DNA from 3 places in the Methyloceanibacter sp. genome. Region 3 is predicted to be linked to each of the others. Evidence: riboswitches for the same ligand, from Rfam matches in the RefSeq annotation. Region 3 holds a riboswitch; each other region holds the start of a gene.
The links. A riboswitch is a leader RNA that binds a small molecule or an ion and turns the genes downstream of it on or off. The one in region 3 is predicted to bind cobalamin.
Positions count from the first base shown of each region.

Region 1: another riboswitch for cobalamin. It lies ahead of AC33YF_RS03835 (carbohydrate porin); the one in region 3 lies ahead of AC33YF_RS01885 (energy-coupling factor ABC transporter permease).
Region 2: another riboswitch for cobalamin. It lies ahead of cobU (bifunctional adenosylcobinamide kinase/adenosylcobinamide-phosphate guanylyltransferase); the one in region 3 lies ahead of AC33YF_RS01885 (energy-coupling factor ABC transporter permease).

Region 1 is NZ_JBZMXT010000010.1:31,687-39,681, forward strand. Features, by position in the region: gene AC33YF_RS03830 (Aq_1262 family (lipo)protein) at 1-1,239, opposite strand, end outside; gene AC33YF_RS03835 (carbohydrate porin) at 1,534-2,937, opposite strand; cobalamin riboswitch at 3,040-3,250, opposite strand; gene AC33YF_RS03840 (hypothetical protein) at 3,349-3,699, opposite strand; gene AC33YF_RS03845 (LysR substrate-binding domain-containing protein) at 3,754-4,677, shown strand; gene AC33YF_RS03850 (hypothetical protein) at 4,834-5,079, shown strand; gene AC33YF_RS03855 (transglycosylase domain-containing protein) at 5,079-5,954, shown strand; gene miaB (tRNA (N6-isopentenyl adenosine(37)-C2)-methylthiotransferase MiaB) at 6,108-7,487, shown strand; gene AC33YF_RS03865 (PhoH family protein) at 7,555-7,995, shown strand, end outside.
Region 2 is NZ_JBZMXT010000020.1:1,159-9,153, reverse strand. Features, by position in the region: gene cobD (threonine-phosphate decarboxylase CobD) at 1-448, opposite strand, end outside; gene cbiB (adenosylcobinamide-phosphate synthase CbiB) at 447-1,424, shown strand; gene AC33YF_RS05695 (cobyric acid synthase) at 1,408-2,868, opposite strand; gene cobO (cob(I)yrinic acid a,c-diamide adenosyltransferase) at 2,871-3,488, opposite strand; gene cobU (bifunctional adenosylcobinamide kinase/adenosylcobinamide-phosphate guanylyltransferase) at 3,485-4,039, opposite strand; cobalamin riboswitch at 4,160-4,361, opposite strand; cobalamin riboswitch at 4,463-4,686, shown strand; gene AC33YF_RS05680 (DUF1636 family protein) at 4,796-5,221, shown strand; gene cobW (cobalamin biosynthesis protein CobW) at 5,218-6,306, shown strand; partial or broken gene cobN (cobaltochelatase subunit CobN) at 6,323-7,995, shown strand, end outside.
Region 3 is NZ_JBZMXT010000004.1:25,531-33,525, forward strand. Features, by position in the region: gene AC33YF_RS01875 (AsmA family protein) at 1-602, opposite strand, end outside; gene AC33YF_RS01880 (SLC13 family permease) at 868-2,328, opposite strand; gene AC33YF_RS01885 (energy-coupling factor ABC transporter permease) at 2,577-3,254, opposite strand; cobalamin riboswitch at 3,295-3,517, opposite strand; gene AC33YF_RS01890 (helix-hairpin-helix domain-containing protein) at 3,560-4,210, opposite strand; gene AC33YF_RS01895 (OmpA family protein) at 4,242-5,693, opposite strand; gene idi (isopentenyl-diphosphate Delta-isomerase) at 5,770-6,309, opposite strand; gene AC33YF_RS01905 (phytoene/squalene synthase family protein) at 6,443-7,471, opposite strand; gene AC33YF_RS01910 (hypothetical protein) at 7,748-7,995, opposite strand, start outside.

The DNA.
Region 1 (7,995 bases), on a different contig from region 3:
GCCCTCCTCAGTATTTTGGGGCCTAAGATCGCCCCGGGCATCCTCGATAAAACCCTGCACGTACCAGCCGAAGCCGTTGTCGTAGCCGAGGTCGCCAGCCTGCTTCACGCCCCCTTCAGCGTGATCCTCAGCCTTATCGTGAGCCGGGCTCAAACCGTCGTCTTCATGCTCTTCGTGCGCAAGATCTTCGTATCGCTCTCGGATCTGTTCGGGGGATAGAAGCGTGTGCTTACGCATATAGCGTAACTCCTTCAGTCGAGGAGTCGCCTCAATAGTCCCGTCCTCTCCTAGTCCCAAATAACGCACGGTATGCAGAAACTCCGTCCCCTTCGGATAGAGGAAGTGATCTACGGGAACAGTCGCTGCTGAGCCCAAATAGCTCTCAGGCCTTTTTAGCTGCGCGACCTTTGCACGAAGTTGGCCATCGCCGTCGAGGTCAACGCCGATCCGTTTCTCATCTGCGGGCGGGATCGAAAGTTCCGACAAGCCCTTGATAGCCGCCTCGGCAATGCTGAGATTGAGCAGATAGATTTCTCTATCGTAGTTGCCCTCGGCGTCGTTCCGGAATGCCTCAGGCAGACGAATCATCACGTCGTCAGTGGAGCCGTTGGTGGGCCAAAAAGTGCTGGGTAGCGGTTTGTAATTGAAGGCAACCCAACCGCTGCCGTCGCGCGCCACACCACGTTTGTCGAAAGCAGCACCAGCCTTCTCAAGATCCTCGATCTGAGGGGTGTAGCCTTGCCAACCAGATTGCTTTAGCCGCCCGGCAAGGGGCGAGTAGTTATCCCGTGATATGTAGTCGAGAATCTGCTTGTCTTCGATCTGAGCAATCAGCGGACGCCTATCCACAAAAAGGTTGGTCCAGTGATTCTTGAGGGCCACCTCAACGAAGTCATACTCGGACTGCAAGCGTTGGTCGTTCATGGCATTAAGGCGCTCGCTACCTCCGTGATCTTGGTGGCAGACGTAGCAGGGATTGAACCGGCCTTCATGTTTCGTATAGCACTGAGGCGGAACAACTGCCTCAGCATTGTACAAGTCTTCATTGGCGTGGACGGGAGTGGAGGACGCCACCAGCAACACAACCCCGATCAAGGCTGCCGAGACGGACCTACTCGCCACTAGCATGGTGTAGGCGATGCTTTCCCAGGATCGCTCAAGCTCAAGAGTTATTGGCTTTGCTTGAATGAGCGCGTGCTTATCTGAGCACTCAACAGCTTTTCTCAGTGCTCTGCTCATTTCCGTAGGTACTCTTCTACCCCGTCAGCTAGTTGCCCTGTTAATTGAGACTAGCGGAACCCTGAATTGCACCTTCGTGTCTCGGTGCATTCTTGAGCACGGCTTTGTAACCCGGGAGTGCCTTCTCGCGCTCGCCCAGCCTCTCATAAGCTTCGGCACACGCCGGCCCGGAAGTAAAATTATCACAAACCCGACAAACGCACATCGAAACCACATGATCACACTAAAGATGAGGCTCAGACTTTTGGCAACCGAACTTGCGCTGTGTCCCACGGCACGGAGCGCTGCTTGCCTCTAAAAAGCGAGCGTGTTGCGCACACCGACGACTTGCGCATCGTCGGCCTCTGTGCCGCCGCTTGGATGAAAGATATACTGGAAGTCCGGCTGAAGCGTCCAACCATCCATAACTTTCATCGTGTATGCCACTTCAATCAGGGCTTCATGCCCGCTACCGATCGGCTCGCCAGCGTCGCGATTGAAGGCCTGCACTTCATCGGAGATGCCGGTATAAGCATAGCCAATGGCCAACGCATCGTCTGGGCGGCCTGGGATCATACCCGTAAAGGTCAGACCCACATCGAAGTAGAAGTCGATAAGGTTGCGGTCTTCAGGCGCACCGCCGAAGCGGGTGAAGAAGCCGATACCCTGTCCCTCCTCGGCGCCGGGTGCGGCCCAAATCTGTTGATCGAGGACAGCATACACAGCGTAGTTGCCTTCGACAGGCTTGCCTCGGTTCTTGGTGATAGCAATCAGCTCTCCCCCGACGTCGATGCGATTGTTCTCGAATGTGCCGAAGTGGTTCCAGACGCCAAACTTTAGGGTTCCGGGAAGTTCACCACCGCGCAAGGCGTAGCTATAGGCAGCTTCCACCATGAGCAGCGGCCGGTCGCGTAAGCCCCAGTCCAAACCATCGGGGTTGCAGCGCTGCGGATTGCCACCGTCCTTGTTGCAGTCCGGCGCGGGGTCGCCGTTGAACACACCGACCATCAGATGAGTCTGTTCTGTTGGCGTCACCGCGACGCGCACGCCGGGCGTAGCCAACGGATAGGCCGGACCGCCGCCGCGTGTGTTCTCTGCCGCTTTCGACGCCCAACCCCATGTGCCGTTGATCAAATAGCCGGTGCCATCGGACAAGAAAAACTCCTCGTCCGCTGCAAGCTGACCGAAACGGACGGACACCGTTTCGTTGAACAGATACTGCTCGAACCAAAGCTGGAAGAGGCGCGTAGCTGGGACGGCTTCGAAGCTGGTGACGGGCATGAGACCGCCAATATTGGCGGCCGTTATCGAGTACCCGTGAATTTGAAAGCCGTTCGCGAAGAAGCAGAGACCGTCCCACAGGCCTAGCCTCTCCATATCGGCACTCACATAGATGTCGAGGATACCCTGATACTCACCGCCCTCGTCGAAGGCACCCCAGTTGTAGAAGGGTTCCGAGATATACGCACCGCCGACGTCAATGCCCATCGCATGGAGATCGGACGGCGCATCACCAACAATGCGATCGACGATGGGGAGCCGACCATTAGCCGTCACAAACGGGTCGAGCCGTTCTATAGGCACGTCGCAACTAGCGCTCGCAGCGACAGGAGCCGAGATAAGCGCAAGTGCTCCCAGCGTGGCAGTGCGCAACCTCTCGCGAAGCTTGGAAACCATACGGACGCACAGGGCGTCCTGACTCTTCTGAGTGTCGGACATTCTTCCCTCCGAAGCCGAGCGCCTGAACAAACGCGTCAGTGCTCGCGGAGTGGCCCCCATGGAACATCCCGACAATGTGCGAGCAACCCCGTTCGCCCATTAACCCTGGCACGGCTGAAGGCAGGTCTCCTGGCTCGCGGGTCAACGCCGTCTGCCTGACCTTCCCGGTTTCCCAGTGGTCACAATTGGCAGAAAGCTCTCTGCTCACAGTTGCGGGGGCAGCCACGGCATCCGCGCCATCGAGGCGCACACCGTGTTCCCTTTTCATCCCGTCAGAACAGATCCTTAGGGAACCTTCAACGTTGGTAAGCTGTATTACGACGGAAGCATTGTCAATTATGCGACAAGGTTTCCGTATCGGCGCTGCCCGATAGGCCTCGATCCACCGAAAGACAGGAAACCCGCAGGTAGTCAGATCCAGTTTTTCTCCTCGATCGCCGCTTCTGTCGGAGTACCAGAGAGTGCCAGCCTCCTCGTTGCAGCGCGGCTCTCTGCTGAATGCGCCGATGTCTGCTTTGGTTCAAAAACGGACAACCGAATTCCGTCATCGATCCTTGAGTGCGCGGCGTTGAACGTCCAACGCGCCTTCACCGTTGCGAAGGCCGATGTCGGCGCGCCGTACGAGATGTTGTTGTGCGACGAGATCCAGTACTCGGTGTTGAACATGTTCTCGGCATTAACCTGCGCCGACCAATGCTCGTTGAGATCTTGATAGGCGGCACTATCGAAACGCGTATAGCCGGGCAGCCGAATGTCTTGCAATCAACCTATGGCTCCGCCTATCATGAATGACGCAAATAGTTTTCTAGATAATAGTTGAGCATTTTGCATCTTAAGGAAGTCGACGCCAATCTACTGGTTACGCTCGATGCTCTGCTCGTCGATGCAAGCGTGACGCGGGCGGCTGAGAGGCTCGGACGAAGCCCCTCCGCAATCAGCCATGCCTTGGCTAAGTTGCGGGAATTGTTCGACGATGAGCTCTTCGTGCGCGCTGGACAAAGGCTTGTTCCCACCGCCCGAGCACAGGAACTCGCACCGACGGTGCACGTGATCCTTGCCGGCATGGAAAGCCTACTTCGACCCAACAAGCCTTTCGATCCATCACTCACGATGCGCGCGTTTGCCGCGGCGTCGAGCGAAGCCGGCGAGCTGATCCTCATCGAGCCCTTACGCAAGCGTCTGCAAGAAAGCGCGCCGAGCGTTCGGGTCGACTGGGCTCCCTCGCATACGGAGTCCTTGCTCGACGACCTGCGCAACGGTCGCTGCCACTTTGTGATCGACATCACGGGCGAGAGCGCGGAGACGCCAGACATCCGGGCCGCCAAGCTATTCGACGATGAACTCGTGACTTTGGCGCGTCTTGGGCACCCTCTCTTGGAGCAGCGTCCGGATGCGGATGGTTTTGGCGCCGCGGAGCACATCGCCGTACACGGTCTGCCGAGCTTTCACAGCCTGGAAGGCCGACTTGCTCAGTCAGGCCGCGCGATACAGCAAGTATCGCTGGTGTCCTCGGCCCTCGTTGGCGTCATGACAACGTTGGGTAGTAACGCCCTACTCACGCTCCCGGGCTCGCTCGCTCGCCATTTGGAGCGGCAATTCGACCTCGCTAGAATCCCGCAACCTATGGACCCGGTTACGTTTCCCGTACGGCTTTTGTGGCACACGAGCTACGACCGTGATGAATGCCATCAGTGGCTACGCGAGGAATTTGCCAGCCTTGCACAGGGGTCGACGGCTTAAGCACCAGGCCGCGCACTGCCAATATAAGACGATCGTAGTGGCGCCGCCTTGAGCCAGACCCATTGGCGATCGGCGGCTCAATTGTTTCCGTCATGATGGTCAGCTACGATGAACTCGTCTGCTCGCAGCCGAGAGCCGGGCGCTCGGAGGATCTCCATGGTCGTATGGTTCAGCACTCGCGGTGTCGCGGTGCTTTTCGCCTGCCTCTCCTTTCCCGTTATGGCTGCTGACCATCCCTATGAAGACGACGCGCTCGACGTCACATTTCACTGCGATACCCATAGCGGGCGGGCCGTCGCTCTCGAAATGCTGATACGTCCGCAGGCAACCGCCGGTGATCGGTATCCGCCGGATCACAATGTCCGAATAGAAGCGGGCGCAATCACCGTTACGGCGCACTGATGGCTAGCCCGAAGAAACACGACCCGCGCCGTCGCCTGACCTACGCTGTCATCGGACTTCTGTGCTTTGTCGCTATCGCTGCGGGCGCGCTTGTGGGACTCGCCGAGTCGTTCGGACCGCCACCGCTCGGCAAAAACCTCGCCTATTCCAAGACTGTTCTGGGAAGCGACGGCCAACTGTTGCGCGCTCATCTGGCGTCCGACGGACGTTGGCGTCTCCCAGCCTCAAAGGCTGATGTAGACCCACGCTTTCTTGAGGCCCTGCTCGCCTACGAAGACAAGCGCTTCTACGACCATCACGGTGTCGATCCGCTAGCGACGGCACGCGCAGGCCTGCAACTCGCCGTGCACGGAGAGATCGTGTCTGGGGGCTCGACGATCACAATGCAGGTCGCACGGCTCCTTGAGCCGCGGCGCAAACGCTCGATGTACGCAAAGTACCGCCAGATGGTGCGCGCAATCCAGCTTGAACAGGTCTATCGCAAAGACGAGATCCTCGCTCTCTATCTCACGCTTGCGCCCTATGGCGGCAATCTGGAAGGAATTCGCGCGGCGTCCTTCGCTTACTTCGGCAAGGAACCGAAGCAGCTAACCCTCAGCGAGATTGCGCTGCTGGTCGCTTTGCCGCAATCGCCAGAGCATCGCCGGCCCGACCGCCACCCCGAGCAGGCACGCGCGGCTCGAAACCGCGTGCTCGATCGCATTTCGGATAGCGGCATATTCGGCCCTGAAGAGAGGGAGGCGGCAAAGGCAGACCCCGTCCCAACCGCGCGCAAACCATTGCCGCTCGGCGCGCCGCGCGCCTCAGACGACGCGAAGGCCGCATCTTCGGGTCAATCAGTCATACGTCTGACGATACGAGCCCCTCTGCAGTGATGGCTGGCGCAGCATGGCCGCGATCATGCGGTCGCCTGGGCGAACGGTGTTGATGGCCGTTGTTGAAGATTGAATTGGACGCATGAAACAAACCTTGTTTCTTCTAGGCAGCGCCCTCTTGACGAATGAGGGGACCTTGCCCACAAACAGCGCATGAACAAGGGCCACAAAAAGCTCCACATCAAGACCTTCGGCTGCCAGATGAATGTGTACGACTCGGAGCGCATGGTCGAAGCGCTTGCGCCTGCCGGTTACGACGTGACCGAGGCAATGGACGACGCCGATCTCGTCATCCTTAACACCTGTCACATTCGGGAAAAGGCCGCGGAGAAAGTCTATTCGGAACTCGGTCGCGTGCGGCGGAGCAAAGAGGCGCGGAAGGTGCGTGGTAGTGGCACCATGGTGGCAGTAGCCGGCTGTGTTGCGCAAGCGGAAGGCGAAGAGATGATCGCCCGCGCACCGATTGTCGATATCGTAGTCGGACCCCAGAGCCTGCACAGGATCGCCGACCTTGTCGCCAAGGCCGAGTCAGGGGAACGCTTGGTCGAGACCGAGTTCCCTGTAGACGAGAAATTCGCTGCATTGCCTCAACGCGCAAGCGGCAAGCGACCCGTATCCGCTTTCGTGACGGTGCAGGAAGGCTGCGATAAATTCTGTACGTTCTGCGTCGTGCCTTACACGCGCGGCGCAGAATACTCTCGGTCCGCGTCGGAAATCATTGCCGAGGTGGAACGCCTCGCGTCCACGGGCGTACGTGAGGTCACGCTGCTCGGCCAGAATGTCAACGCCTATCACGGCGTGGGTGAGGACGGCACGACATGGTCGTTGGCGAGGCTGTTGAGGCGGCTCGCGGAGGTGCCAGCTATTGCGCGCATGCGCTTCACCACAAGCCATCCGCGTGACATGGATGACGACCTCATCGCGCTGTTCGGCAACGAAGAGAAGTTGATGCCCTATCTGCATCTTCCCTTTCAGGCAGGGTCTGACCGCATTTTGGCGGCCATGAATCGGAAACATACGGCAGATGAGTATGAGCGTCTGATCGAACGCATTAGGGCGGCGCGTCCTGACATCGCGCTTTCAACCGATATTATCGTGGGCTTCCCCGGTGAGACGGATGCGGACTTCCAGGACACGCTGGTCCTCGCCAAGCGCTTGGGTTTCGCGCAGGCATTTTCGTTTAAGTACAGTGCACGTCCCGGTACGCCAGGAGCTTCGCTCGACAGACAAATCTCGGAAATGGTTAAGAAGGAGCGTCTTTCTATCCTGCAGACGCAGCTCGAGAAAAGCCGCCGCGAGTTCGACCGAGCGATGGTCGGAAGGCGGATTCCGGTGCTCTTTGAGGGCAAAGGGCGTAAACCAGGCCAGATTGCTGGGCGGTCCCCTTACCTTCAGCCTGTGTATCTAGATGGATCGGAACGGTTGATAGGTCACATCGCCGAGGTTGACATCTTGGCTGCGGGGCCGAACAGTCTTACCGGTGTCATGAACGCAGGACTTGAATGGCACGAACCGATTCGAGCAGCTATTTGAGTTGCAAGGTAGTTTTCGGAAACCACATTTGACGCGCGGGCGAGTAGCAACGGCAAAGCGCCTGGAGATGGCGCAAGCAAATGGGGATCAAAGTCCCCTGGTCGTCTATTTTGACGATATGGGCCTCGTGCGCGATCTCCTTGGACACTACGACGCCAATCTCGCTGTGCTTGAGGAAAGGCTTGGTGTCGAGGCTGTCGTCAACGGCACAGCGATTTCACTACGCGGCACGGAAGAAGCCTGCAACGCAGCAAGAACGATCTTGGAGCACCTTTACGGCCGACTCGCCGACGGCGAGACGATCAGTGTCGGCGACGTGGCGGGCGCAATACGTCATGTCACGGCGGCCGATGTGGCCGAGATCGGCTTACGAAACAAGGCGCAGCAGATCAAGACGCGCAAGCGTGTCATTACCGCACGCACGCCAGCGCAGAGTGCTTACCTCACCTGCCTTCAGGATAACGACCTCGTTTTCGCTACAGGGCCCGCCGGTACAGGTAAGACATAC
Region 2 (7,995 bases), on a different contig from region 3:
CCTGATCGAACTTGTCGAGGGTCTCGACCGTACTCACCTCATGACCGCTAAGCGCGGCGACACGCGCATGCTCGGCGTAGGTCGGACCAAGCATCGTAGCGCGCCCCTGTGGAACCAGACCCGCGATCATCGCCATGAGAACCTGGCTCCCGGGTGCCGTGACGACGTGCTCCGGCGACGGCGCACCGTAGAAGACGGCCGCAATGCTGGTGAGCCGCGCTAGTGCTGCTGGTTCTGGAAGGCGTGCAAATACCTCCACACTGATATCCCCGATAGGATAGGGATGAGGGTTGACGCCGGTCGACAGGTCGACGATTGGCTCAGGCGCGCCGGGAAAATGCGCGCGCGCCGCGTCGAGGTCGCCCCCATGCGTCACGGGTGCTTCAGGTGAGGGCGCAGCCTTTGGTGTAGCAGAGGGTTTTGATGAGGTCGGATCGGGCAACGTCATGGCAGCACCGCTAGCGCTTCTTGCGATGCTCGTCGAGCTCGCCGTGGGATATCCGGAGCGGCTCGTGCAGCGCATCGGCCACCCCGTGACCTGGATGGGGAGCCTCATACGACGGCTCGACAACCGGCTTAACGATACCGCCAAGGAGGGTGCCGAACGCCGGCGCGCCGGTATCGCCGCATTGTTGGTGCTGCTGCTCGTGACTTTCGCCTGCGCGTTCCTTCTGGAATCCGTATTGCTCCTCTTGCCGTTCGGCTTGTTCTTCGTCGCGGTTGCGGCCAGCACATTGCTTGCCCAGCATAGCCTCTACACCCATACCGCCGCCATTGCGGAGGCCCTCGAAACAGGAAGCTTGGAGGACGCGCGCACGGCCGTATCGCACGTCGTCGGCCGTGACACGAGCTCGCTCGACGCAGCGGGTGTCGCGCGCGCGGCGATCGAGAGTTTGGCCGAAAGTTTCTCCGATGGCGTCGTGTCGCCGGTCTTTTGGTTGGCGCTGGCAGGGCTCCCGGGAGGCGCGGTCTTCAAAGCAATCAACACTGCCGACAGCATGATCGGCCATCGCTCGTCCCGCTACAAAGACTTTGGATGGGGCGCGGCCAAGCTGGACGACATCGTTAACTTGCCAGGGGCGCGACTGTCGGCAGTGCTTTTGGTCGGCGCCGCTGCTCTGACGAAAGAGGCATCCCCGAGCGCGGCCTGGACGACGATACGACGCGACGCCGCTAAACATGCCTCGCCCAATGCAGGATACCCGGAGGCGGCGATGGCAGGCGCGCTTGGCTTGGCACTTGGCGGCCCCCGCAACTATTCCGGCTCCAAAACGGATGGCCCATCGCTCGACCCATGGCTGGGGACGGGCCGCAGTGCAGCCACGGCGCACGATATTCGTACAGCGCTGCGGCTCTACGCTGTTGCAGATGCCTTGCTGATCGCCCTGATTGCCATCGTGGCTGCAATCAGCGTGCTGCTTTGAGAAGTCCATCGATATCGACATGCGCCTCCAAATGAGCGGCGAGCGTGTCAAGAACGCTCTCGACCTGCTCGTCGTATCGAACCTGCGACGATCCTGCGGCAAATCGCTTGAGCCATGCGGTACGCTGCCTATCGTCCGAAAACAATCCATGCACATACGTACCGAACACCTGGCCGTTTGCAGAGACCGCTCCGTCGCGCGCACCGGTATCGAGGCTCGCAAAAGCACGTTCGCAATCGGGTCCGACCGTACGGCCCATGTGCATTTCATAACCCTTAAAGGGCACGCCATCGAAAGTTTGCCCCCGCGCTGGCTCGAGACGTTTCTCACCTGTCAGCGTCGTCTCCACGTCGAGCAGCCCGAGCCCATCGGCTTCACCAGGCTCACCCTCAAAACCCTCCGGGTCCCGCAGCAGCCGACCCAACATCTGATAACCGCCGCAAAGTCCGAGCACACAGCCGCCTCGGCGCAGATGCGCTGCAAGATCGATATCGAAGCCAGCTTCGCGAAAGGTCCGTAAATCGGAGAGTGTCGCCTTGGACCCCGGTAGGATGACAAGCTGCGCATCCCCCGGCAACGCTTGGCCTGGCCGTATACGGACGATCTCGACCGCCGGCTCCGCGGCAAGCGGGTCAAGATCATCGAAATTGGCTATGTGGGGCAATACCGCAACGGCGACTCTCAACCTCGCATCGGACTTGGCCGCTTGTTGCTGCTCAAGTGCAAGCGCGTCTTCCGCTGGCAGGGTTCTTGCGCCTGCGAAGAATGGAATTAGTCCCATTGCCTGCCACCCAGTTGCGTTGGCGATGTGTGCCATACCGTCAGCAAACAGGGCTGGGTCGCCCCGGAACTTATTGACGAGAAACCCGCAGATCATCGCGGCATCGCTCGGGTCGAGCACGACTTTCGTGCCCGCAAGGCTGGCGATGACGCCGCCTCGGTCGATGTCGCCAATCAGCACGACCGGTACATCCGCAGCCCTGGCAAAGCCCATATTGGCAATATCGTTTGCCCGCAGATTCACTTCCGATGCGCTACCCGCTCCCTCCACCAGAACGACATCTGCATCGGCTTTCAGGCGGACAAAGCTGTCCTGTACAGCGCCCATCAACTCAGGCTTCAGTGTTTGGTATTCCGCAGCCTTGGCCTTGCCGTAGATGCGCCCGCGGACCACGATCTGCGCGCCGACCTCGCTTTGTGGCTTCAGCAAGACCGGATTCATGTGGACGCTCGGCGCAACGCGCGCCGCGCGTGCCTGGAGCGCCTGCGCCCGCCCGATCTCGCCACCATCGGCGGTTACGGCCGCATTGTTCGACATGTTCTGCGGCTTGAACGGTGCGACATTCAGTCCACGCAAGACAAGCGCACGCGACAGCCCGGTAACAATCAGGGACTTGCCTACATCGGAACCCGTCCCCTGGAACATGAGCGCGCGGGCGGTCATCGCTAAAATTCGATGCCGGCTTGCGCCTTCACCCCAGCAGCGAAGTGATGCTTCACGAGGGTCATCTCCGTCACGAGGTCCGCGGCCTCGATCAGGCTGGGTTTTGCGTTGCGGCCAGTGACAATGACATGCAGGTCCGGCCGCCGCGCCTTCAGCGTTTCCAGGACCGCGTCGAACGGCAGATAGTCGTAGCGGAGCGCGATGTTCAACTCATCGAGGATCACGAGACTGAAGCTTGGATCGTTCATCAACTCGACCGCCTTGGCCCAAGCACGTTCAGCCGCCGCAATATCGCGTTCCAAGTCTTGGGTCTCCCACGTGAAGCCTTCGCCCATCGAATACCACGCGACCTGATCCCCGAACCGTTCCAACGCATCTCGTTCGGCAGTGTGCCAAGCGCCCTTCACGAACTGCACGATGCCGACGCGTTCGCCTCGGCCAATCATGCGCAAGGCCAAACCGAATGCCGCCGTGGTTTTACCCTTACCGGTTCCCGTGTGGACGATGAGGAGGCCCTTCTCGAGGGTCTTCTCGGCAACTTCGGCGTCTTGAAGCTCTTTGCGCTTCGCCATTTTTGCGCGATGGCGCTCGAGGTCCTTCTCGTCGACGGTCTTTGTCATGCATTTCCCTTCACAATGAGAGGCTGGCCAGCGACTACGAAGATCACGCGGTCGGCTACGGCGGCGATCCGTTGATTGAGGCGTCCCTGAGAATCTCTGAAAGCACGTCCCAAAGGCGTTTCGGGGACGAGCCCTAAGCCCACTTCATTGGAGACAAGCACGGTCGCCTTCTTCCTAGTGCGCAGCGCGTCTTCGAGCTGAGCCGTGGCATCGCCGACGTCGTATGGCCCGTGCATGATATTGGAGAGCCACAATGTCAAACAATCGACGAGCACGATGGCGTCCTCGGGCGCACCGCGAATGGCAACGTGCAATTCGTGGGCTGCTTCCAGGGTCTGCCAACTGGACGCGCGACGGGCTTGGTGCTCGGCGATGCGTGCCGCCATCTCGTCGTCATGCGCTTCGGCGGTAGCGATATAGACCCATGGCGGCTGAAGACTCTCGACAAGGCTCTCAGCAAAACGGCTCTTTCCCGAGCGGGCACCCCCAAGAACGAAGATGATGCCTTCGTTGCCTCGGCTGGCACGATCCCTAGGGCCGCTGTCAGGCACGGCCTAAGCGCGCCCCGCGAAAAACGCACGGGTATAGCCCGCAGAAATCCCCAGCGGGTCCCCATGCACCGATTTGGACATTGATTCTTCCTTTCGGCACCCTCCACCCGAGGGCGCCAATCGAGGTTTGAGCCGCGGGCAGGTCTCCTGGCTTTGTGGGTCTGCGCTCCCCCTCGGTCTTCCCAGAGCCTGGCTCCAGTGGCCTAATGAGGGGTGCTCGCCACCAACAGTTGCGGGGGCAGCCACGGACTAGAGTGTTTCCCTCACCGTGTTCCCTTCTTGCGTCCCGCCTCATGCGGGAACCTGCGGCGCCTCAAATATAGAGCCCAAGGGGCACGCCGCAAGAAGAACCTGACCGCGAAAACTAGGCGCCTACAGGGTCGCAAGCCCCTGCGATGCATTGACAAACGCTCGTCGCAGGGCCTTATGTGCAGGATCGACGGTTGCTCAATTCGAGCAAACAGGGAACGCGGTAAGGACAATGTCCAAATCCGCGGCTGCCCCCGCAACTGTAAGCGGATAGCTCATAGACCGGTTTCCAGATCGATCTTGGGCGCCCAAGCCAATGCCACTGGGATGGAGCCCGGGAAGGCGGCCTAGGGAGAGACCCGCGGAGCCAGGAGACCTGCCGTCGATCTAGTCGTCCGCCGGGCGGGGTGCCTCTGCGACGGTTGGTTTCTGTTCGGCCCCGGTGTGGGCCGGTTTGCACCCTGCACGATGTTGCTTTTCGTTGAGAAGCGCCAAGGAAACACCAGGGTGGCAGTCCCCGAAGCGAACAAGGATGGTACGGACGAGACCCGCGAGGGCCCAATCGTCTATGTCTGCGTGACATGCCGATTAGCCGGCGATCCTGACGAGGGACCTCGGGCCGGGCGGATGCTTGCGGACGCCACAACCGAAGCCGCTCGGGGCACCGGGGTCTCGGTTCGTCACGTCGAATGCCTGGCGAATTGCAGCCGTTCGCTCAGCGCAGCGATGCGCAAGAAGAACAGCTGGACCTATGTTTTCGGCGAACTGAACGCGCCAGATGACGCAGCGGCACTGGTCGAAGGCGCAAAACTGCTCGCGACCGCCGAGGACGGAATTCTACCCTGGCGCGGCCGGCCTCAAGCGCTGAAGGGCGGTCTTATTGCGCGTGTCCCACCCCTAGGACTTGGCCCCTTCCCGGAGGATTTTGAATGACGTCTGTCGCCCGCATTCCCTGCACGATCGTAACTGGCTTTCTCGGCTCGGGGAAAACCACTCTAATCCGCCACGTGCTTGCAAATGCCAATGGGCGTCGGCTGGCGGTGATCGTCAACGAGTTCGGCGATGTCGGAATTGACGGCCAGATCCTAAAGGGCTGCGGCGACGAGAACTGCAGTGAGGAGAACATTGTTGAGCTTGCCAATGGCTGCCTATGCTGCACGGTTGCTGACGAGTTCGTCCCAGCACTCGATGAGATTCTCGCACTCGAGCCGCAGGTCGATCACATCGTTATCGAAACGTCGGGTCTTGCTCTGCCCAAACCACTGGTTCAGGCCTTCCATTGGCCGGCAATCAAGAACCGCGTAACGGTGGACGGTGTCGTTGCCGTCGTAGACGGCGCCGCGCTTGCTGCAGGACAGGTGTCAGCCGATCTGGAGGCACTGTCTGCTCAGCGGGCGGCGGACGATGCGTTGGACCACGACAATCCAATCGAGGAGGTCTTCGAGGACCAGGTTGCCTGTGCAGACCTTATTGTCCTGAACAAACGGGACCTGCTCGACACGGACGGCTTGGAGCGTGCCAAGGCAGCGGTTTCCGGCGCTCTTCCGCGTGGGATCGGCGTGGTGACAGTGTCTGAGGGCAAGGTTGATTCCTCCGCATTGCTGGGCCTTGGGGTCGGTGCGGAGGACCACATCGAAGACCGCAAGACCCACCACGACAACACGGACGATCACGAGCATGACGAGTTCGATACGCTCGTGGTCCCGATTGACGAGGTCGACGATCCGGCGGCCATCTCCAAGCGCATCGCAGAGGTTGCCGAGGCACACAATGTGTTGCGCGTGAAGGGGTTTGCGGCCGTGACAGGAAAACCGATGCGGCTATTGATCCAGGCTGTGGGACCGCGCGTGAATCATTATTTCGACCGGCCATGGGGCGAGAGCGAGGACCGCCAGGGTAAGGTTGTCGTCATTGGGCTGAAGGGTCTAGACCACGACGCGGTGGCAAAGTCCCTCTCCGGGAACGAAGCCCGTTCGGTAAGCGAGTCCCGCTCTAGTGTAGAGTCCGTGTCTGGGTAACCGATAGGTAGCGCGGATGCACCTTCTGCAGACAAGTAGCGCAACGCTCGACGACATTGCCGAGCCGATTGACCTCGGCCAAACGCCTGGCGACATCGCTATATTGTCATTTACGGACACGGACCTCGCAGGCCTCGCGGCCGCATACACGCTTGAGAAGGCGAACATTCCATCTGTGCGGCTCGCTCACTTACGCGACCTGCGCCATCCAATGTCGACAGACTTATGGATTGAGACGGTTGCACAGCATGCCAAGGTGATTGTCGTTCGGCTTCTGGGTGGGCTGGAGTGGTGGCGCTACGGCGTTGAAAGACTGCATACCATCGCCCGTGAACGCGGCGTCGCCCTCGCGATTTTACCCGGCGAAGACAGAGACGATCAGCGTCTATTCGAGCAATCGACGATCGACGAATCGGAACTCAGAACGCTGCTGGCCTATTTTCGCGAGGGCGGCTCGGCAAATCTTCGCGGGCTTTTGAGACGCCTTGCGTCGCTTGGGGGCGCAGCACTCGAGGTGCCTGCTCCGCAGAGTTTTCCGCTCATGGGCGTCTATTCGCACGATGGTAGAATCACTGATATCGACAAGCTGATTGCCCAAGACAATCAGATTACGGATGGTTTAGAGAGGCCGGCCACCGTTCCAATCTTATTCTACCGTGCATCACTTCTTGCCGCCGACACCGCGCCCATCGACGCGCTCTGCGTCGCGCTGAAGAAGCATGGTTTGCGTCCAGCGCCCCTATTCGTTCCCAGCTTGAAAGTGCCTAAGGCCATCGCGTTTGTGCGCGATGCGCTCGATCGGCTCCAGCCATCGGCGATCGTGACTACGACGGCGTTCGCTGCCGGCGACGGCGTCTTCGACGGATGCGATGCTCCCGTCTTCCAGGCGATCATCGCCAACACGCAACGCGAGGCCTGGACCTCCAATCCGCGCGGCCTTGGGCCCTCGGACCTCTCGATGCATGTGGTGTTGCCGGAACTTGACGGGCGCGTGCTAGCTGGAGCCCTCGGCTTTAAAGACAAAGATGCCCGGGATGAGAGCCTCGGTTTCGAACGAAGCGTCAACCGCCCGGAGCCCGACCGTATCGAGGCCGTCGCCAGCAAGATTGCGGCCGTCGCCCGCCTTCGGTCCTTGCCGCGCGCAGAAAGGAAGATCGCGCTTGTCCTGCCCGACTATCCTGGCGCCGGCGGCCGTGCAGCATATGCAGTAGGGCTTGATGTGCCCGCAAGCGCGCTGGCGGCGATGACGGATCTCAGCAAAGCCGGTTACACTGTCGACGACGTTCCAGCAGAGTCGCACGCGCTACTCGAACGCCTCACAGATCCGACCGGAGGCCTGAGCCTAACGCTCAATGCTTATGAGCGTCTTTTGGCGACGGTCCCGTCTTCGGTTGGCGCGACGACGTGGGAGGCCTGGGGTCGTCCACAAGACGATCCGGACTTTCGCGATGGCGCGTTCCGCTTCCAAGCGGCCCGATTCGGCAACCTCGTGGCAGCGCTTCCGCCTGATCGAGGAAAGACGACCGAGCGACGCGCCAACTACCATGACCCGGTTCTGCCGCCGCGCCATGCGTTGCTCGCCTTTGGTCTTTGGCTTCAATACGAGATCGGCGCTAATGCTGTTTTGCATCTCGGGGCGCATGGCACGCTGGAGTGGCTGCCGGGGCACGCCGTCGCGCTGACGTCCGC
Region 3 (7,995 bases):
TCGTTCAGGTGCCCGTTCGCATCGACTCGGATCGATCCGTCATCCTTAGCCTTGCTTACGATCGCGTCGAAGCCATACCGGAGCGTGAAGCCGCTTTCCTGATCCGTGAGGTCCAAAATCGTATCGTGGAGCTCGAAATTACTCGACACGGCCGAGTGCACGATATTCTTGACGAACGCCGCTATCGCCTCCACGCCCTGGAGTTCCGTGTTCCGACCCGGAGGAATATCAATGGCTACCTTGAGGGTGTCGACGTTTAGGCCGCTCAGGTCCACATGTCCCGTCAGCATGGGCAATAGCGGAACCTCCACGTCGATGGCCTTGATCGAAAAGTCGGTCATATCCGTCGGCAAACGGCTCTCGACGGCAACGATGTCTTGCACCGTAACTTTGGGCTCTAAGGCGAAGCCGATTTCGACAGGCCCTTTGACCTCGACCGGCACGTCGAGGGCTGCGCTAAGGAAATGCTCAGCTGCGTTGCGCCGCACCTCTTCGAACGGTCCGGCCGAGATCAGCAAGAGACCCGCCACAGGAATAGCGAGGGCAACGACGCAGATGAAGAGGATGCGGAGAATCAATCGACTAAGCGATTTGTGACGCATGACGGGGGAAATTGCCTTCGTTTAACGGCGCCGAGCGTAACCCAATGCCGTAAGTCCGGAAAGCCGGTTTGCAGACTGGCTTTCGTCAGACATCGCCGGAAGAGCGCAGTATGAAACCTTGGGACGGACGGTCCGCGTTAACACCTCGTTAACAACTGCGGGTCTAGCGTCGTAGGGCTCAAAACCGAACGGGAAGTTAACAAAAATAGGCGTTTCGGCCCGGACAGGAATGGGCTCCTGGCCGGGCCACTTTGAGCCTCAACGCCTAAATAAACCGCGCGGCGGCCGTTATGGCCACCGCGATGATGGCGGCTCCCAACACGTTCAACAGAATACCAGCGCGCATCATTTGCGGCAGGGTCACATACCCCGTCCCGAACACGAGCGTGTTGGGCGGTGTCGCGACGGGCAGCATAAAGGCTGCGGAGGCCGCGAGCGCAATCGGCATGACAAACAGAAACGGCGCGACATCTGTTCCCAGCGCGAGGCTACCGGCTATGGGTAAAAAGGCGGCGACGGTTGCCGTATTGCTCATGAGTTCGGTCAGCAGAACCACAAGCAGTGTTAGGCCAAAGATCAGCACCAGGAGCGGCATCGCCTCCAAGAAAGACAGGCTGTCGCCAATCCAGACCGCAAGCCCCGTTGTGTCGATGGCCTTGGCAAGGCTGAGCCCCCCACCGAACAGAATCAAGACCTCCCAAGGCACCCGGCGCACAGCAGTGCTGTCCAACAAAAAGGTCCGTTCAGACCAATTTGCAGGAATGGCAAATAGTGCAATAGCGCCGATCAGAGCGATGCCAGTATCGGAGATGTCAAAGTCAAGCCAGTCCTCCACCAAGGGCGAGAATATCCAGCAAAGAGCCACGGTCACGAACACGGCGCAGACGCGTTTTTCAGGAACCGACATTGGCCCCATCTCCCGCAGCATCCCTTGAACGAGGCTTGGGTCTACCGCACCCAGTCTGTTGGTCACGGGGAATGCAATCCGGGTCAGGACGAGATACGCGCATCCCAAAAGAAGTGCAGAGATCGGCAGCGCGAACAGCATCCACTCGGCGAACGTGATTTCGATCTGAAACACTTCCTCCAGATAGCTCGCGGCCAGCAGATTGGTGGGCGAGCCCACAAGAGACGCCATCCCGCCGATGGAAGCCGAATACGCGATGGCAAGCATCATTGCTGTGCCGAAATTTGCGGCCTCGCCATGACTCACTTTTCCGTTCGGGGTAATGACGGCGATGAGTGACATGGCGATTGGCAAGACCATGATCGTCGTAGCCGTGTTCGTGATCCACATACTCAAAAACGCGGTCGCGAGCATCTTGCCCGCGATGAGATTTAGGGGCTGATTACCGACCGCCAGGATGATGTGGAAGGCGATCCGCCGATGCAGATGCCACTTCTCAAGAGCGAGCCCGATAAGAAAGCCGCCAAGCAGCAGGAACACCACGGGGTGGGCGAACGGCGCAGCCGCGCCCCGAATGCTATCAACGCCGAGAAGCGGCAATACTGCGAGCGGCAGAAGCGCTGTTACAAAAAGCGGGACCGCCTCCGTTGACCACCAAACAGCCATCCACAACGCCAACGCGGCGACGGACCAGGCCAGTGGCGACATGCCGTCTGGCGCGGGGCTGAGCAAACAGGCAACAAACACCAAGGGGCCGATGCCAAGGCCAATCAGTTGATGCGTTTTGCGGCCCGCCCCGCTTTCATCCGGCTCAAGCATGCTTCGCGACCGCCTCTTGCTTCGAAGCCGCGAATGTATTTCCGGCCTTGGCTGAAGTCGTTAGCGCCCGCTTTGGACACGGATCATACCTGGATGTCAAATTGGAGCAGGCACGGACTTGTTGCGTGAGACCGACACTGTCGGCGCCGTCCACGGGAGATGCCATCGCCGCAGCTGTCAGCTTCGCCGTCTTGGCGGCGGCGCCTATATACGCACCGCCGCCCCAATACTTTAAGAGTTATGCCGTCTTAGGCTGTGTGGAAGAGCCGTTGCACGACGAACGGACTTCCCCGCAAGAAGCGGAGCGCCTTCGCGCCCGCAAGCACGGCAAGATCCGCCAACGGCTCCACGATGATGACCAGCAGATAAGCACCGCCGAACATCGCCAAGGATTGCAGATTTTCCGCACCGAAGCCCTGACCATAGAGCGTCCAAAATCCTACCCACGCGACGATACCCGCCTGATACGTGGCCGAGAGCGCAAGCACCTGGCTGTACTTCAAGTCCACATAGCATGTGCCGGGATCAATAATCTTCTCAGCGAGATATCGTATGCCGAACAACGGCACCAACAGCGTCGTGACATTCATGAAGTACTGCGGCAAGTCGGCCGGCGCAAAGAACAGCCCCTGACACAGAAGCCCCAAGGCCAATCCTATGGCCGCAGCTGCCGATCCGAAGAGCAGAAACAGCGTCGTACCGAAGATGAAGTGTACTTCGGAAACGCCAACCGGGTAGTGCGGTAACACTTCGAAGAAACCGAAGACGAGTGCTGTCGCGATTGCGGCGCGCGCCGCAAGCGAAACAGTGCCATGCTCCTTGACGTCTTCCCAAGCAAGCTTAAAGCCGCAGGCGCCGGCGCCCGCGGCAGTGGCAACGCTCAACCAAATCTTACCCTCGGCCACAAGGCCAGGTTCAATATGCATTGTATCCCTCCGTTGCCGTCTCACCCGACGGCGCTTGGGTTGGCCCGTTTGCCAATTGGCCGGTCTCCTGGCTCGCGGATCACTGCCGGCTTTCGTCTTCCCAACCTGTGCCTAATGGCTTGAGGGTCAGTGACGTCAGTGAAAGACGGCTCACCGCATACAGTCGCGGGGGCGGCTAGGTTTCGGGGCTGGTTGGGCCCTACCTATTCCCGTTTCATCCGGACGCGCGATTGCGCCCAAACACCAAAGGCGTTCCGACTCTCGGACGACTCGAGCGCAGCGTCAAGTCGCAAAAACGAAACGGTTCAACTCTTGCTTTGATCGTAGACTTCTCCGGCCTCGACGCGCTTGGAGAACTCGGTTGCGCGGCCTTCCGCGAGCAATTTAGCCTGCTCCACCCAGCTATCGCGCGTGACGCGGCCCTTGAAGCCCTCCAAATTGGCGTCGACCCAGGCCACTTCATCGTCCGTCCAGTTGGCAATCTGGTCGAAATGCCAAAAACCCAAGCGGTTGCAAAGCTGCTCTAGCTTAGGTCCGACGCCTTTGATCTTCTTGAGGTCGTCCGCCTTCCCGTCGAGGGGCGTTTCCAGTGTCTTGGGTTTGCTGCCTCTGTTGGCGGCGCCATGGTCGGCGTCTGCGCTGGTCGTCTTTCCCGTGGCCACGAGTCTGGCGGGTGTCGTAGCCGTACTCTGAGACGAGGCCGGCACCGTCTCTGGATTGACCCCGCGGCCTTCCAGCCGCGCTTCGAGACGACCGATCAACTCGTCTTTCTCTTTTGATGTCGTCCGACATTGTTCGAGTTGGGATCGCAACGCGTCGACCTCGGCGCTGGAACTCTCTGAGGCAGTGCTCCGGCGTCCGCTCCAAAGGAGCCAACCCGCGAACAGACCCAGAAAAACCGCGAGCACAATCAGGAACCATATTTCTCCGAGCAGAAAGCCCCAGTTCTTGAACATAAGAAATCCCCTTTGTGTAGCTCTCGGCCCGCTATTGAGTGAACGCCAAAGTCACGCGTCTGTTCGCTGCCCGCCCGTCTTCTGTGTCGTTGTCGGCCATAGGTTTGGTATCGCCGTAGCCCGCTGCGGCGATAGCTTCCACCGGTACGCCTCGTCGAATGAGAGCTTCAACAACCGCTTCGGCCCGGTCCTGGCTTAGCTGCATGTTGGAGGCGCTGTCCCCTTGACTATCCGTATGTCCGCCAACCTCGACGCGCAGGTCGCCGGACTGAACACACTTCATAACGAGCGAAGTAATCGCGTTGATGACTCTCAATGACCGGGCGTCGAGCCGCGCAGAGCCGGTCACAAAGTTTACGTTGCGCGCGGCCAAGAGCGCATTGGCCTTGTCGCGGCATTGTCCGTAACCAACCACGAAGTCCATCTGGGGCAGCCAATAGCCCGCCGTCAGCACCTCCGTCTCCCCTGTCGCAGCGTTCACGCGGCTCGTGCCCTCGGGTGGTAAATCGCTGGCAGCCTCAATTGTCACCGCATCTGCACCGTCCAACGATTCTGAGAGGGCGCTGTTTAAGAGTTCTACGTCCGCTCCCGGAGAGGCGTTCGCGGTCAGACCGAAACCGTTGTCGCTCCCAAGCATTAGCTTCAACGTTTCGAATTCCGCGAGCCATGATGAGAGTATCTTCAGAGCCGCCAGGAGAGAGCTGGGATCACCCGAGATCGCGATAGACGGGTCGCCGGAAATGGAAGCCAGACCGAGTGCGTCAGCCACATTTTCGGGAGTCAATCCGGCGGGCAGCTTGCCGTTTACGGACGCGCCGTCCGAGGCGGAATAGACGATCTGAAAGTCGATGGGCTCGCCGTCGTCCAAGTAGTCGAGGGATGTCGTGACCGCGTAACCCGGCGGCACGTCTTTGAGCTCTGCCAAAGCAGCCTCCCCGTCAGCGGGCGTCGTGGCCTCCCCCGAGATCGAGAGCGTCGTATCCGACATGCTCAGCTGACCGTTGTTCAGCTTGCCAAGAGCGCTGAGCCCATCCTGCGCAACAATCGTCCAGCCCCCGGGTGCGCCGGATGCAAGCTCAAGTTCCGGCACATCGCGGTCGAGAATCACGGCAATCCCCTCGCGCGCAATGTCGGTCGGCATATAGCCGGAGACGGTGACACCCTTGTCTGTTTTCTCCGCCGAGAACGTGTAAGGCGAGGCAGACGCCAGAACGATCATCCTATCCCGAACGACGCGCCGCCCCTCTACGGTATCGAGCGTCTCCAGAATTCGATCACGTTCGGCCGCGCTATCGGCAAGTCCGCTCACCTCGATGTCACGCCCGCCAACGGTCGTCTTGAGGCCATGCACAGAGGCAGCAACGGCCCCGCTGGCGCCGTCCGCAACAATTTGTTCCATGTGCCGGGCATGATGCTTCGCGCCGTATCCGCACAACGCGATGACACCCGCGATAAGAAACAAGATTGCCAGGATCTTCCGCATCGGTATTTTCCCTTTCGTCGAGGCTTACACCTCTGCGTGGCTGCCCGATGAACAACCTGTGGGGATGCAAAGCAAGTCAGCTGGAATTCTCAGGCACCGCACGCATGACGGGCCACTTGGCTCTGAGATACTTGCGGAACCAAGCCGTATATCTCTCGGGCGAAGCCACCGCGTCAGCCTGCACATCCTGAGGGGTCGCCCAACGATAGGCCTGCGCCTCTTCGGGGTCCGGCGCGATGGCACCGTCATGAAAGCCCTGAAAAACGTGCACAATCTCGTGCTCGATCATGTCGTGGTCGAGTTCCGCGCGATAGCGGATTGTGCCGAGCCCAACAAGCGGGCAATCGAAACCCATTTCTTGTTGCAGCCGTCTTTGAGCGGCCGCCGCACATTCTTCACCTGGGCGCGGATGCCCGCAGCAGGCGTTTGTCCAGAGTCCACCAGAATGATATTTGCTGCCGCTGCGCTGCTGGAGCAGGATTCTCTCAGCGCTGTCCCAGATGATGACCGAGAATGCGCGATGCAGAGAACCTTGCCTATGGACCTCGTGCTTCTCGCCGGTACCAATCTCCCGATCATGATCGTCGACGAGAATGACTTTTTCTAAAGTCTCCATCGCGCCAACCTCTTGAATCGGAAGAACACTGTCAAGGGGCCGACATAGGATACACAACAGACACTGATGGCCTGCTCGCGCGGCAACGACTCAGAATCTCGGTCCTAAGGGACCAGTGCCGGTACTGCAGCGATCAGGAGTGTTGAACGGCGTTCGCCTGACATCTGCTCGCCATCCCAGACATAGCCCACCGCGTTAGCGAATCGCTTCGGCAGATGACGGGGGCGGCGAGCATGACGCTCTTTACGGTCGAACGCGAAATTTTTGGGTGATAGTCCGGGGAAAAGTTCGAGACCTGAACGACACGGTTGAGAGTGGCATAGGCCATTCCAATTGCGAGCAAACAGAATTGTCGGATCCCGGTGTGCTGGCGCGGGATCGTCAAAGTGTAATCGACTGCATTGCCCAGATGGTCGAGAGCAACCGCCGCAAGACGATGGATTGTTGGCCGAAAGGCAGGCTTTTGGGCCGCCCGATCGAGATCGCGCAAGTCGAGGCTTGCCGAACAAAAGAGGCTTTGCGGCAAGTAGCAGCGGCCCTGCCGCCGATCATCCCAAATATCCTTCAAAATGTTCGTCATCTGCAGCCCTTGACCGAAACTGGCGGCGAGCTTGCTCAGCTTCTCCCTTTGTTGGTCGACGTCCGAGGCATGGTCGCAGAAGAGTTCGGTGAGCATCTCGCCGACAACGCCCGCCACGACGTAGCAGTAGTCGTCCAGTTCCACCATGTCGGCCAGCCCTGAAGGACGATTGACGAATGACTTCATTCCCGACGCCATCTTCGTAAGACATGTGCGCACGGCGGCCTGCTGTCTTTGGGGGCATGCCTCAAGATACTCGATCAGATCAGGCAAGTGATTGATGAGGTCGAGTTCCTCAGGCGCGACCTTCCCAGACAGGGCCGCGAAGAGTTTCCGCGAAACGTCTTCCCAGGTCGCTCTCCGCTCGACCCCGGCGAGAAAAATGTCGAGTTGCTCAATCTTTCGGTCTCGGTCTGAAAAGCCCGAATCTTCGATCGTGTCGGCGGCGCGGCACAGCAGGTAGGCCGTGCCCACGGTCCGCTGCAGATCGAGGGGCAATTTTGGAATCGTCAGCGCGAATGTCCGCGACAGCCGGGGAACCAGCAGCAACGGAGAATTTATGTTGCCGACTGCCTTGTCCACTTCGGTTTGCCCCCACCCCCCGTTTTCGCCACGCTGGGCCGCGAGTCGATGGCCCCTTTGAGTCAATCCAGGATTGCTGCCTCGTATCGTGGACGTCAACCCGTGTTCCGGGCGTCAATCCCTGGCCGATCATGGCAATTACCAAATCTGGCCACCGAAAGCCCGTGCCAATTGCCTGGCACTGTCGTCAAAGATGCCGGTTGTTAAATCCCTCAAAAAGCACCTGCAAGTTGAGGCTGCTTGAGGGCATCGTAGCACACCGTGTCTGTTACCGCGTCAAGACTTCTTCAAATTCACGGTGCCGTTGGCTCGAGAGCTCTGAAACGACATGGTCTGAGCATTTCCGTTGACGACGACCCGCACCCGCCCGGAAATATCGTAGGACGCGATTTCGAATTTCCCGGTGTAGACGCCGGGATTGACCTTCAGCAGCTGCGCCGTCTGGTTGATTGAGGTCGATACGGTCACGCATTTCGCTGCAAGCCTGAAAACCTTGTCGGTCTCGCGCTTGTAATTGATCTTGC